4 regions of the Aminobacter sp. BA135 genome follow, and region 1 is predicted to be linked to each of the others. Evidence: riboswitches for the same ligand, from Rfam matches in the RefSeq annotation. Region 1 holds a riboswitch; each other region holds the start of a gene.
What was found. A riboswitch is a leader RNA that binds a small molecule or an ion and turns the genes downstream of it on or off. The one in region 1 is predicted to bind cobalamin.
Positions count from the first base shown of each region.

Region 1 (2,194 bases):
CCGAACTTCCAGGCGGCAGCGGTGACGCCGATGAAGCGATTATGACAATGGACGCATTCCATGTTGCCATATCCCCGCGGCGAAGGCGGTGACAGAGATCTTTGCGCCGCGATGTAAGTCTCGCGCCGACGCACCAACTCTTCGCGGACATCACGCCGCGAATAGGATACTTGAATTGCCATGACTGCCACCGCCCACTGAACTGATCTAGCCCTGCGCAATAGTCGCTGATGTTTCCCTTGGGTCAATTAGATCGATGGATTGACGTGGATCGCAACAGGCTGCGTCAGCCCATCAGACCTGTGCCCGACGACCCCAGGTGCCGCTGCCGCTGCTGAGCGTTTCAGCCTTGGCTTCCAGCCAGTTGCGGATATCGGCGGGAACATCCGTCGATCCGTTGAGTGGCGGATTGCGCGCCGTGCCTGGTAAAGACGTCGTGATAGTGGACGATCGACAACGGCAAGCGTTGCTGTTCGGCCGACACGATCCCCCTTGTTTTCAATAGGCCTTCACCGCAGCACCTGCTTGCGGCCGGTGGGGTGGTAGGCAAAGTCGTCGACCACCGCGCCGCCGAGCAGATGTTCGGTGACTATGCGGTCGACGGCGGCCTCGGTGACCCCGCCGTAATAGGTGCCTTCGGGAAAGACCTGCAGCACCGGTGCCAGGTTACAGGGGCCAAGGCAGGTCGATTTGGCGCTCATCATGCCGTCGCCGGTCACGCGCAGCTTCTGGCGGTCCTGCTGGTTGCGCAGGTGGCCCCAGATCAGGTCCGCGCCGGCGGCATTGCACGGGCCGCCCTGGCAGACCAGCACGCGGCGTTTCTGCGCCGGCACGAGCGAACCCTCCGGCGCCAGCCTGTCGAGCGGCGGGATGGGCGGCGTCGCGTCGGCACCGGTGACGAGGTCGGCCATCATTGCAGCCAGCAGCGGGCTTTCGGCGAGGCCCCGCGCGATGCGCACCGTCGGCCAAGGTGCCGCGTCCTCGGCCTGCCAGCGGCGCAGCGACTTGGTGAGCCAGGCATTGAAGCTGGGCTCGATCGGCAGCATCAGCGGCAGGATGAGGATATCGGAGAAATCCTGCTGGCGAAGTGCCGCAAGCGCCTCGCGCAGCGACGGCGTGCCTTGTTCGGTGAAGCCGAAGCTGGTGTGATCGACGCCGGGCAACGCCGCGGCGAGATCACAGAGCTGCTGCATCTGCCTGTAGGGCGCGGCAGCAAAGGCCGACCTGGCGACGAGCACGATGGCACGTCTGGCCTGGGACTGCGCGGTCTCAACTTCGGTATTGTGCAAACGATCGATCCCTGGCCTGACTGCGGTCGGGATTGTCGCAACGCATGTTGGTGGAAGGCGATGGCCGATAGCGCCGCCTGCACGAACCTGCGCTCCGGTGGTACACCCCGCCCACGGAACATCACTCGGTCAGGCAGGTCTCCTGGCTCGCGGGTCTCGGCTCATTGCCTGCCTTCCCGGCCGTCGGCCAGTGACACAATCGGCAATGCGGCTCACCGCTTACAGTTGCGGGGCAGCTTCGGTTTCGCACCGAATTCCCTCTTAGCTTCCGCCCGAAAGCAGAAGAACCATAACCGCGCGGCAAGCTATATGCGGGCAGACGCAAGTCAAGGGTTGTCGATGGACAAGTACCTAGGCCAGCAATGCGCTGCCTTGCGATCGCCTGGTGTTGCTGCACATAGTCCGGCGATGGACGAAGATTGCCAAGCAGCCCTCCCGATCATGACCGTGCGCCATCGGGGCGCACCGGTAGAGACCGGAGATGGACATGCACCACAAGCGGAATAAGCCCAGGAATGCCAGGGCCGGCTGCCTTTTGTGCAAACCGCACAAGGCGAACGGCGCCTGCCCGAGGCATATAGACATGAAAATCGGCAACCGGCGTCGATATGAAGCGGGAAGCTCGCAGTTGCGATGTGAAGGCGTCCGCGGCTGATAAGCTTGTCTGCGCGACATCGGATGTGCGTGCGAGGGGACGCGCCCGCCCATTGATTGGGGGGGCAGGGCGGGCGCTAAGCTCGGGTGGTCCAAGGTGGGGTAAGGACGAGGTGAGCCTGTAGGTCGTTTAGAGGTTCCTAACGTAAGGTCAACCAACGCCAGCGAGCGGACGGCGCGGTCGTTCAACTTCTCGTGTAGAGCGGCTGGATCGCAAGCGGCGTCGAGCCCATCCAGGGCAATCTGAGCGG
Region 1 covers NZ_CP139572.1:5,607,633-5,609,826, reverse strand. Annotated here, with positions in the region: gene SLT36_RS27165 ((2Fe-2S) ferredoxin domain-containing protein) at 510-1,289, opposite strand; cobalamin riboswitch at 1,405-1,597, opposite strand.

Region 2 (2,194 bases), 2.1 Mb from region 1:
CGGCGCCCGCGCCGGCGTCGAGATCGACATGGGCGAAAAATTCGGCGGCGAGATTTCGGCCGGCTGGATCTCGGAGGATTTCGACGACGACCGGCTGAAGACGGTTTCGGCCGCGACGATCGCCGCCGATCTCAGATGGTCGCCGATGCGCGGCACGATCGTCGGCCTGACCGGCGAAACCTTCGTCGAGGGATCGACGACCCCGGGCGACAGCGGTTCGGTGCTCTACAACGGCCGCCTCAGCGTCGAACGGCAGATCCGTTCCAACCTGACTGCATTCCTCGCCGGCGGCGTCGGCTACCGCGACTATGCCAGCTCGAACGACCACGAGCTGAGGCTGAGTGCCGAAGCGGGCCTGACCTGGTGGCTCAACCGCTACGCCGGCCTGACCGGCAAGCTGCGCCATGAGACCTTCGACAGCACCTTGCCGTTCCGCGACGCCAAGACCAACAGCGTCTTCGTCGGGTTGAAAATCCAGCGCTAACCTTGGGGCAAACCGCCGATCGCGGCGGCTGAGGCCCTCAAGGCCGTCTCCCCCTGCCCCGCATAGACCTCGCTCATGATCAGCTCGGCAAGCGGCAGACGGCATCCCCAGCCATGGCGCTCGAGATCGGGCTTGTCGGCGAATTCGTTGACGTGGCCGACGCAGAGATAGGCCACCGGCACGACGTGATCGGGAATGCCTAGCAACTGCTTCAGCGCCTCGCGATCGAGGATGCTGACCCAGCCGACGCCTATGCCCTCGGCACGCGCGGCGAGCCAGAAATTCTGAACCGCGCAGACGGTGCTGAAGAGGTCCATCTCTGGATTGTGCCATCGCCCGAGCGGAGAGTTTGCCGAACGGCTGCGGTCGCAGGTGATGACCAGGTTGAGCGGGCTTTCGCAGATGCCTTCGAGCTTGAGCTTGCGGTACAGCTCCCGCCGCTCCTCGGCGATCTGAGGCAGTTCCTGCTGCCGCGCCGCAAAGAACAGGTCCCGGACCCGCTCGCGTCGTTCGCGATCTCTGATGACGATGAAGTTCCACGGCTGCATGAAGCCGACCGACGGCGCGTGATGGGCCGCCAGCAGCAGCCGCGCCAGCACATCGTCGTCGATCGGATCAGGCAGAAAATGGCTGCGAACGTCGCGGCGCGTGAAGATGGCGCGGTAAACGGCACCCTGTGCGGCGATATCGAAACAGACTGAAACGGCCTTCAACTGGTCAGCAAGCATCGCATATCCCCTGGCGAGCATGTCGGTTCCCTCCGCCTGACCATGCGGAGGTCGATGTCTGCCGGGCCGGTCTTCTGGCTCGAGTTCAACCCGTCTGCGGCGCCTTCCCGTTCAGGATGAACAGTGGCCTCTGCCGTTACGGTCCCTCTTACAGCGTTGGGCACGCCACGGATTTGCACCGTGTTCCCGATTCTCCCGCATCGCTGCGGGCACCTGGCAGGGTATGTCTAGCGGCAGCAGCGGCCGAAAGCCATCGCACCGTGCGTCCAATCCTGACGCACAGGCGACATGTGGCTTACTTGCCCGGCTTGATCTCGCCGAGCAGCCCTTCGATGACGCCGGCCATGCTCCTGCTGAGATCGGAGCGCGACAAGGCAAAGGCAACGTTGGCTTCGACGAAACCTTCCGGCGAGCCGCAGTCGAAGGTGCGGCCGCGATAATGATAGCCGTAGAAGGACTGCATCTTCTCGAGTTTGAGCATGGCGTCGGTCAGCTGGATCTCGTCGCCGGCGCCACGCTCCTGGCTTGCCAGGATGTTGAAAATCTCCGGCTGCAGAATGTAGCGGCCATTGATGAACAGGTTCGAGGGTGCCGTGCCCTGCTTGGGCTTTTCCACCATGCCCTCGATCTCGAAGCCGGTGTGAACCGACTTGCCCTTGCCGACGATGCCGTATTTGTGCGCCTCGGCCGGGTCGCATTCCTGGACAGCGATGATGTTGTTGGCGGTCTCGGCATAGAGCTCGACCATCTCGCGCATGCAGCTCTTTTCCGACTGCATGATCATGTCGGGCAACAACAGCGCGAAGGGCTCGTCGCCGACCAGCTCGCGCGCGCACCACACTGCGTGGCCAAGGCCGAGCGGTACCTGCTGGCGCGTGAACGAGGTCTGGCCCGGGGCCGGTTGCAACCGCTGCAGGCGCTCCAGTTGCTCGGTCTTGCCGCGCTGTGCCAGCGTATCATAAAGTTCGAACTGGACGTCGAA
Region 2 covers NZ_CP139572.1:1,932,491-1,934,684, reverse strand. Annotated here, with positions in the region: gene SLT36_RS09435 (outer membrane beta-barrel protein) at 1-484, shown strand, start outside; gene bluB (5,6-dimethylbenzimidazole synthase) at 481-1,212, opposite strand; cobalamin riboswitch at 1,260-1,444, opposite strand; gene galU (UTP--glucose-1-phosphate uridylyltransferase GalU) at 1,508-2,194, opposite strand, start outside.
Region 2: linked by a shared signal. The riboswitch ahead of bluB (5,6-dimethylbenzimidazole synthase) and the one ahead of SLT36_RS27165 ((2Fe-2S) ferredoxin domain-containing protein) in region 1 are both predicted to bind cobalamin.

Region 3 (2,194 bases), 2.8 Mb from region 1:
TTGTTCGCTTCTGCGTTTTCGGGTGTTGCAGCGCCCATGCAGCACTATCATGGTTGAAGCGGGGCGGAAGAGAGCAGAACTGTCTGTCGTGCACAGGGTTAAGCAATTGATGGGGCGGGCATGAGCGGACGAAAGATGGCGCTGACCGAAGAGCTGGTGGCGCGTTGCCATCGCGAGGTCGCCGACACGGGCCCCGACCCCGATGCGATGCATCTCGACGACGCCGACTATGAGGTGATGATCGACGAGACGCTTGCCGCGCGCCCTGGCAATGGTCCGTTGTGGCTGTTTGCCTATGGATCGCTGATCTGGAAACCCGAGGTGGAGCACACCGACGAAAGGGTGGCGCTGGCACGCGGCTGGCACCGTTCGTTCTGCATCAACATGACCCGCTGGCGCGCCACAAAGGCTGAGCCTGGACTGATGATGGGCATGGATCGTGGCGGCCAGTGCAAGGGCGTGGCGCTCAGGCTGACGGACGGCGACCGCCGCGAGCAGCTGGACAAGCTGTTTCGCCGCGAGATGACGCTGAAACCCTCCACCTACAAGCCGCGCTGGCTGAATCTCGCCACCGATGAAGGTCCGTTGACCGCGCTCGCCTTCGTCATCAACCGCAAAGGCCACGCCTATGCCGGCGCGCTGGGCGAGGACGCGGTGGCGGAGCGACTGGCGACGACATGCGGCCATTGGGGTTCGGCTGCGGACTACCTCTATAATGTGGTCAGCAACCTCGAGCAGCGGGCGATCCACGACCGGCATCTGTGGCGGCTCCAGCATCTGGTGGCCGAGCGAATCGTGGCCCGCGGATGATCGCCGGAACGCCGCTTTCGAGCGCGGCGGCGTCGGAATTTGGTTTGCCGCCCAAGCCATTTGTTTCTATAGTTGCGGCGTCGTCGGTTCCGTAACGGAATCAAGAGGGAATGCGGTAAGGGCCATTTGAAGGTCCGAAGCCGTGGCTGCCCCCGCAACTGTATGCGGTTAGCTCTCCCCAAATGCCACTGAAGCTTGCTTCGGGAAGGCGGGGAAGGGTGCCGATCCGCAAGCCAGGAGACCTGCCGGCGACAGGCACTTATCTCTGTGCCCTCGGGTGGAGGGCGAAAGGACTTACGATGAACACTGTTTCTGCTCTCGGCACCGACGTCTCTTCGCAGTCGCGTAGCATGCAGCTGGCGCTTGCCGCGCTGCTCGGCCTTTTCGTTGTTGGCTTCCTCGGGTTCTCGCATATGGACGTGGTGCACAACGCTGCCCACGACTATCGCCACTCGATGGCTTTCCCCTGCCACTAACCAAGGCGATCCAACAATGTCCATCTTCAGAAACGTCGTGTTCATCGCGGCGATCAGCGGGCTATTGGCCGGCGTGGTCCTTGCTGCACTCCAGACCTATGCAACCGTCCCGCTGATCCTCAAGGCGGAGACCTATGAGAACGCCGGCGGCGGCCATGAGCACGCCGCGGCACCAGTTGCCGGCACTGAGGCGAACGCCCCTGCGGCCGGCGCCGAAACCACGGCGGCACAGACTGCGGCGCCAGCCGAGGAAGAAGCATGGGCTCCGGCCGACGGCGCTGAACGTTTTGCCTATTCGGCGCTCGCCAATATTGTCAGCGGCATCGCTTTCGGCCTGATCCTGGTCGCCGTTTCCGAGTTTGCCGGTGGCATCGCCAACTGGCGCCAGGGCGTGTTCTGGGGCTTTGCCGGCTTTGCCGTGTTTACCCTGGCTCCCGGTCTTGGCCTGCCGCCAGAGCTGCCGGCGATGCCGGCCGCCGATCTTGGCGCACGCCAGATCTGGTGGACGCTGACCGTCGTCGCCACCGCAGCGGGTCTCGCGCTGATCGCCTTCAAGCAGTCGCTGCCGCTGGCGATACTCGGCGTCGCGCTGATCGTTGCGCCGCACATCGTCGGTGCACCGCAACCGGAAAGCCACGAGTCGCCGATTCCGGCAGACCTGCACCACAGCTTCGTCGTCGCCGTCACAATCACCAATCTGGTGTTCTGGGTCGTTCTGGGTGCGGTGGCGGGCTATGTGCGCAACCGCTTCATGAGCGAACCGGCGCCGTCGCTGAACGGCCGCCTTGCCTGAGAAGCTGACCTTCCTGCTCGGCGGCGCGCGCTCCGGCAAGAGCGCGCATGCCGAGCGGCTCATCACCCATTTTTCTGCGCCGTGGACCTATGTTGCCACGGCGCAGGCTTATGAC
Region 3 covers NZ_CP139572.1:2,808,085-2,810,278, forward strand. Annotated here, with positions in the region: gene SLT36_RS13625 (gamma-glutamylcyclotransferase) at 121-810, shown strand; cobalamin riboswitch at 878-1,074, shown strand; gene SLT36_RS13630 (CbtB domain-containing protein) at 1,110-1,286, shown strand; gene SLT36_RS13635 (CbtA family protein) at 1,303-2,079, shown strand; gene cobU (bifunctional adenosylcobinamide kinase/adenosylcobinamide-phosphate guanylyltransferase) at 2,072-2,194, shown strand, end outside.
Region 3: linked by a shared signal. The riboswitch ahead of SLT36_RS13630 (CbtB domain-containing protein) and the one ahead of SLT36_RS27165 ((2Fe-2S) ferredoxin domain-containing protein) in region 1 are both predicted to bind cobalamin.

Region 4 (2,194 bases), 1.9 Mb from region 1:
GACATCGTCGTGCGGCTGGACGTGCCGCCGGTGCGCCGTCGCATCGAGATGGAGCTGAATGGCGGCGAATGCCATTTCGCGCGGCTGCGCTATCGCAAGCTGGGTAAATCAGGCGGCCGGCTGACTTTGCGGTTTCGCGGTACCATTCGGCCGGACCAGGCGGATGGCGCGTTGGTGCTGTCGGCGCGGCCGTCGCGACAATTCCGCGCGTGGGAGCACGAGCAGACGGTCGCCACCTATGGTGCGGTGCCGTTCCAGATCGTCTCGGTGACCGTTTCGCCGGTTCGCTGAGCCGGAGAACAGTTTGCGCTGCTTGCAGTTCCGCGCAACCTGGTCTCCAGCATCGTCGCGGCTCAGGCAAATGCCGCCCTGTATAGTCCCGGATGGCAACTTGACTTTACCTTGGCCGTCGATAGGTTGGCGCCGTCATGGTCTTCCGCCGCGAGGTGGAAGCTAAGAGGGAATCCGGTGCGAAACCGGAGCTGTCCCGCAACTGTAAGCGGTGAGCCTATTGCCCCTGTGTCACTGGCATTCGTGCCGGGAAGACGGGCGACAAGGCTAGGACCCGCGAGCCAGGAGACCTGCCTGACAGAGTGAGATTCCGTGGTCGGGGTGTGCCACAGGAATGCCGGTTCCCGTCCGGAGGCCCGTTTGCGGCTTTCGCCAGGTCTGCATTTCCGCATCCCCGCCAGGGCAGGCAGAGGTTGGCGCGGCGATGTCGGGAAGAACGGTTTCCCAAGAATATCGAAAGCTTGGGCAGACGCATTCGTCGCCTGCTGCCGTGGCATCGCGCCTCGACCTATCGTCCCGGACGCCTTCCGGGCATGGCAACGCCAGGCGTTGCGCACCCCTTTCAAGCAAGGAGAGATCATGAACATCAGACAGTGGACATTGTGGCTCGGACTAGCCATGGCATCGTCCATCGGACTCGCTCCGGCCGCTGCCGAAAGCTTCACCGACGATGCCGGTCGCAAGGTCGAGCTGGAATTGCCGATCAAGCGCGCGGTGATCTTCAACCGCTACGCGGTCGAGTTCGCCCGTGCCATTGGCGCCATCGACAAGGTCGTTGGCGTCGATGCCAGCACGATGCGGGATCCGACCTACTGGCCGCAGTTCAAGGAAGCCGACATTGTCGGCCAAGGCCAGACGCAGCCCAATTACGAGGCGATCGTGGCGCTCAAGCCCGACGTGGTGATGATCCCGCGCAACGGCGTCTACGAGGAGGCCGCGAGTAAGCTCGAGGCCTTCGACATTCCGGTGCTTGTCGTTACCGCCTGGGACACGCTGCAGCATGTCGAGAACGTGACATTGTTCGGAAAGCTGTTCGACGAGAAGGAAAAGGCCGACGCGCTGAACGCCTACTACACCAGGTACATGGACCTGCTGGCCGAGCGGCTGAAGGGCGTCGAGCGCAAGAAGGTTTATCTCGAAGAAGTGCGCGACCTGGTGACCGTCACGCCTGGCTCTGGCTGGCATGACATGATCGAGGCCGGCGGCGGCATCAATGTCTTCGGCGACATCGACATCAAGAAGGAGCCGTCGTCGCGCGGCAACGAAAACAGCTTCACTGTCGATCCCGAGGAGATCATCGCCCGCAAGCCGGACTTGGTGATCAAGCTGCAGCCCGGTTCCTACCAGACCATTCCCGAGGCCAAGTTCGCCGAGAGCTGGAAGGCGATCGTCGCCCGCGAAGAAATATCGGGCACGCCGGCAGGGCAGGCAGGCAATGTGCGTCTGATCAACTACTACCTCGCCGGCGGCTCGTCCAAGGTCACCGGCGCGCTGCAGGTCGCCAAGTGGCTCTATCCCGACCGCTTCACCGACGTCGATCCCGAAGCGGCGATGAAGGAATGGATCGAGATCTATCAGGGCCTGCCGTTCCAGGGCGCCATGACCTATCAGGGCACTGCCTCCAACTGACGGACCGCACGCCGCGGCCCGAGAGGCTGCGGCGTGATTTTCCCAATCCGGAGCCTTCGACCATGGACATCGCGAGCAGCGCCGATTTCGCGCGAAGCCGATCCGACGGCATTTCCAGCCGCTACCGCCGAACCGGCCATCGCAAGGCGGCTGTCATCCTGTGTTCGCTGCTCGTGCTGCTGCTGGTCGCCGGCGGCGTTGCCATCGTCGGCATCGCCGAGACGGGGCTGATGACGCTGCTCATGGTCATCCTGCAAAAGGTCTCGTTCGGTCA
Region 4 covers NZ_CP139572.1:1,750,669-1,752,862, forward strand. Annotated here, with positions in the region: gene SLT36_RS08605 (nucleotidyltransferase family protein) at 1-291, shown strand, start outside; cobalamin riboswitch at 413-602, shown strand; gene SLT36_RS08610 (ABC transporter substrate-binding protein) at 871-1,920, shown strand; gene SLT36_RS08615 (FecCD family ABC transporter permease) at 1,983-2,194, shown strand, end outside.
Region 4: linked by a shared signal. The riboswitch ahead of SLT36_RS08610 (ABC transporter substrate-binding protein) and the one ahead of SLT36_RS27165 ((2Fe-2S) ferredoxin domain-containing protein) in region 1 are both predicted to bind cobalamin.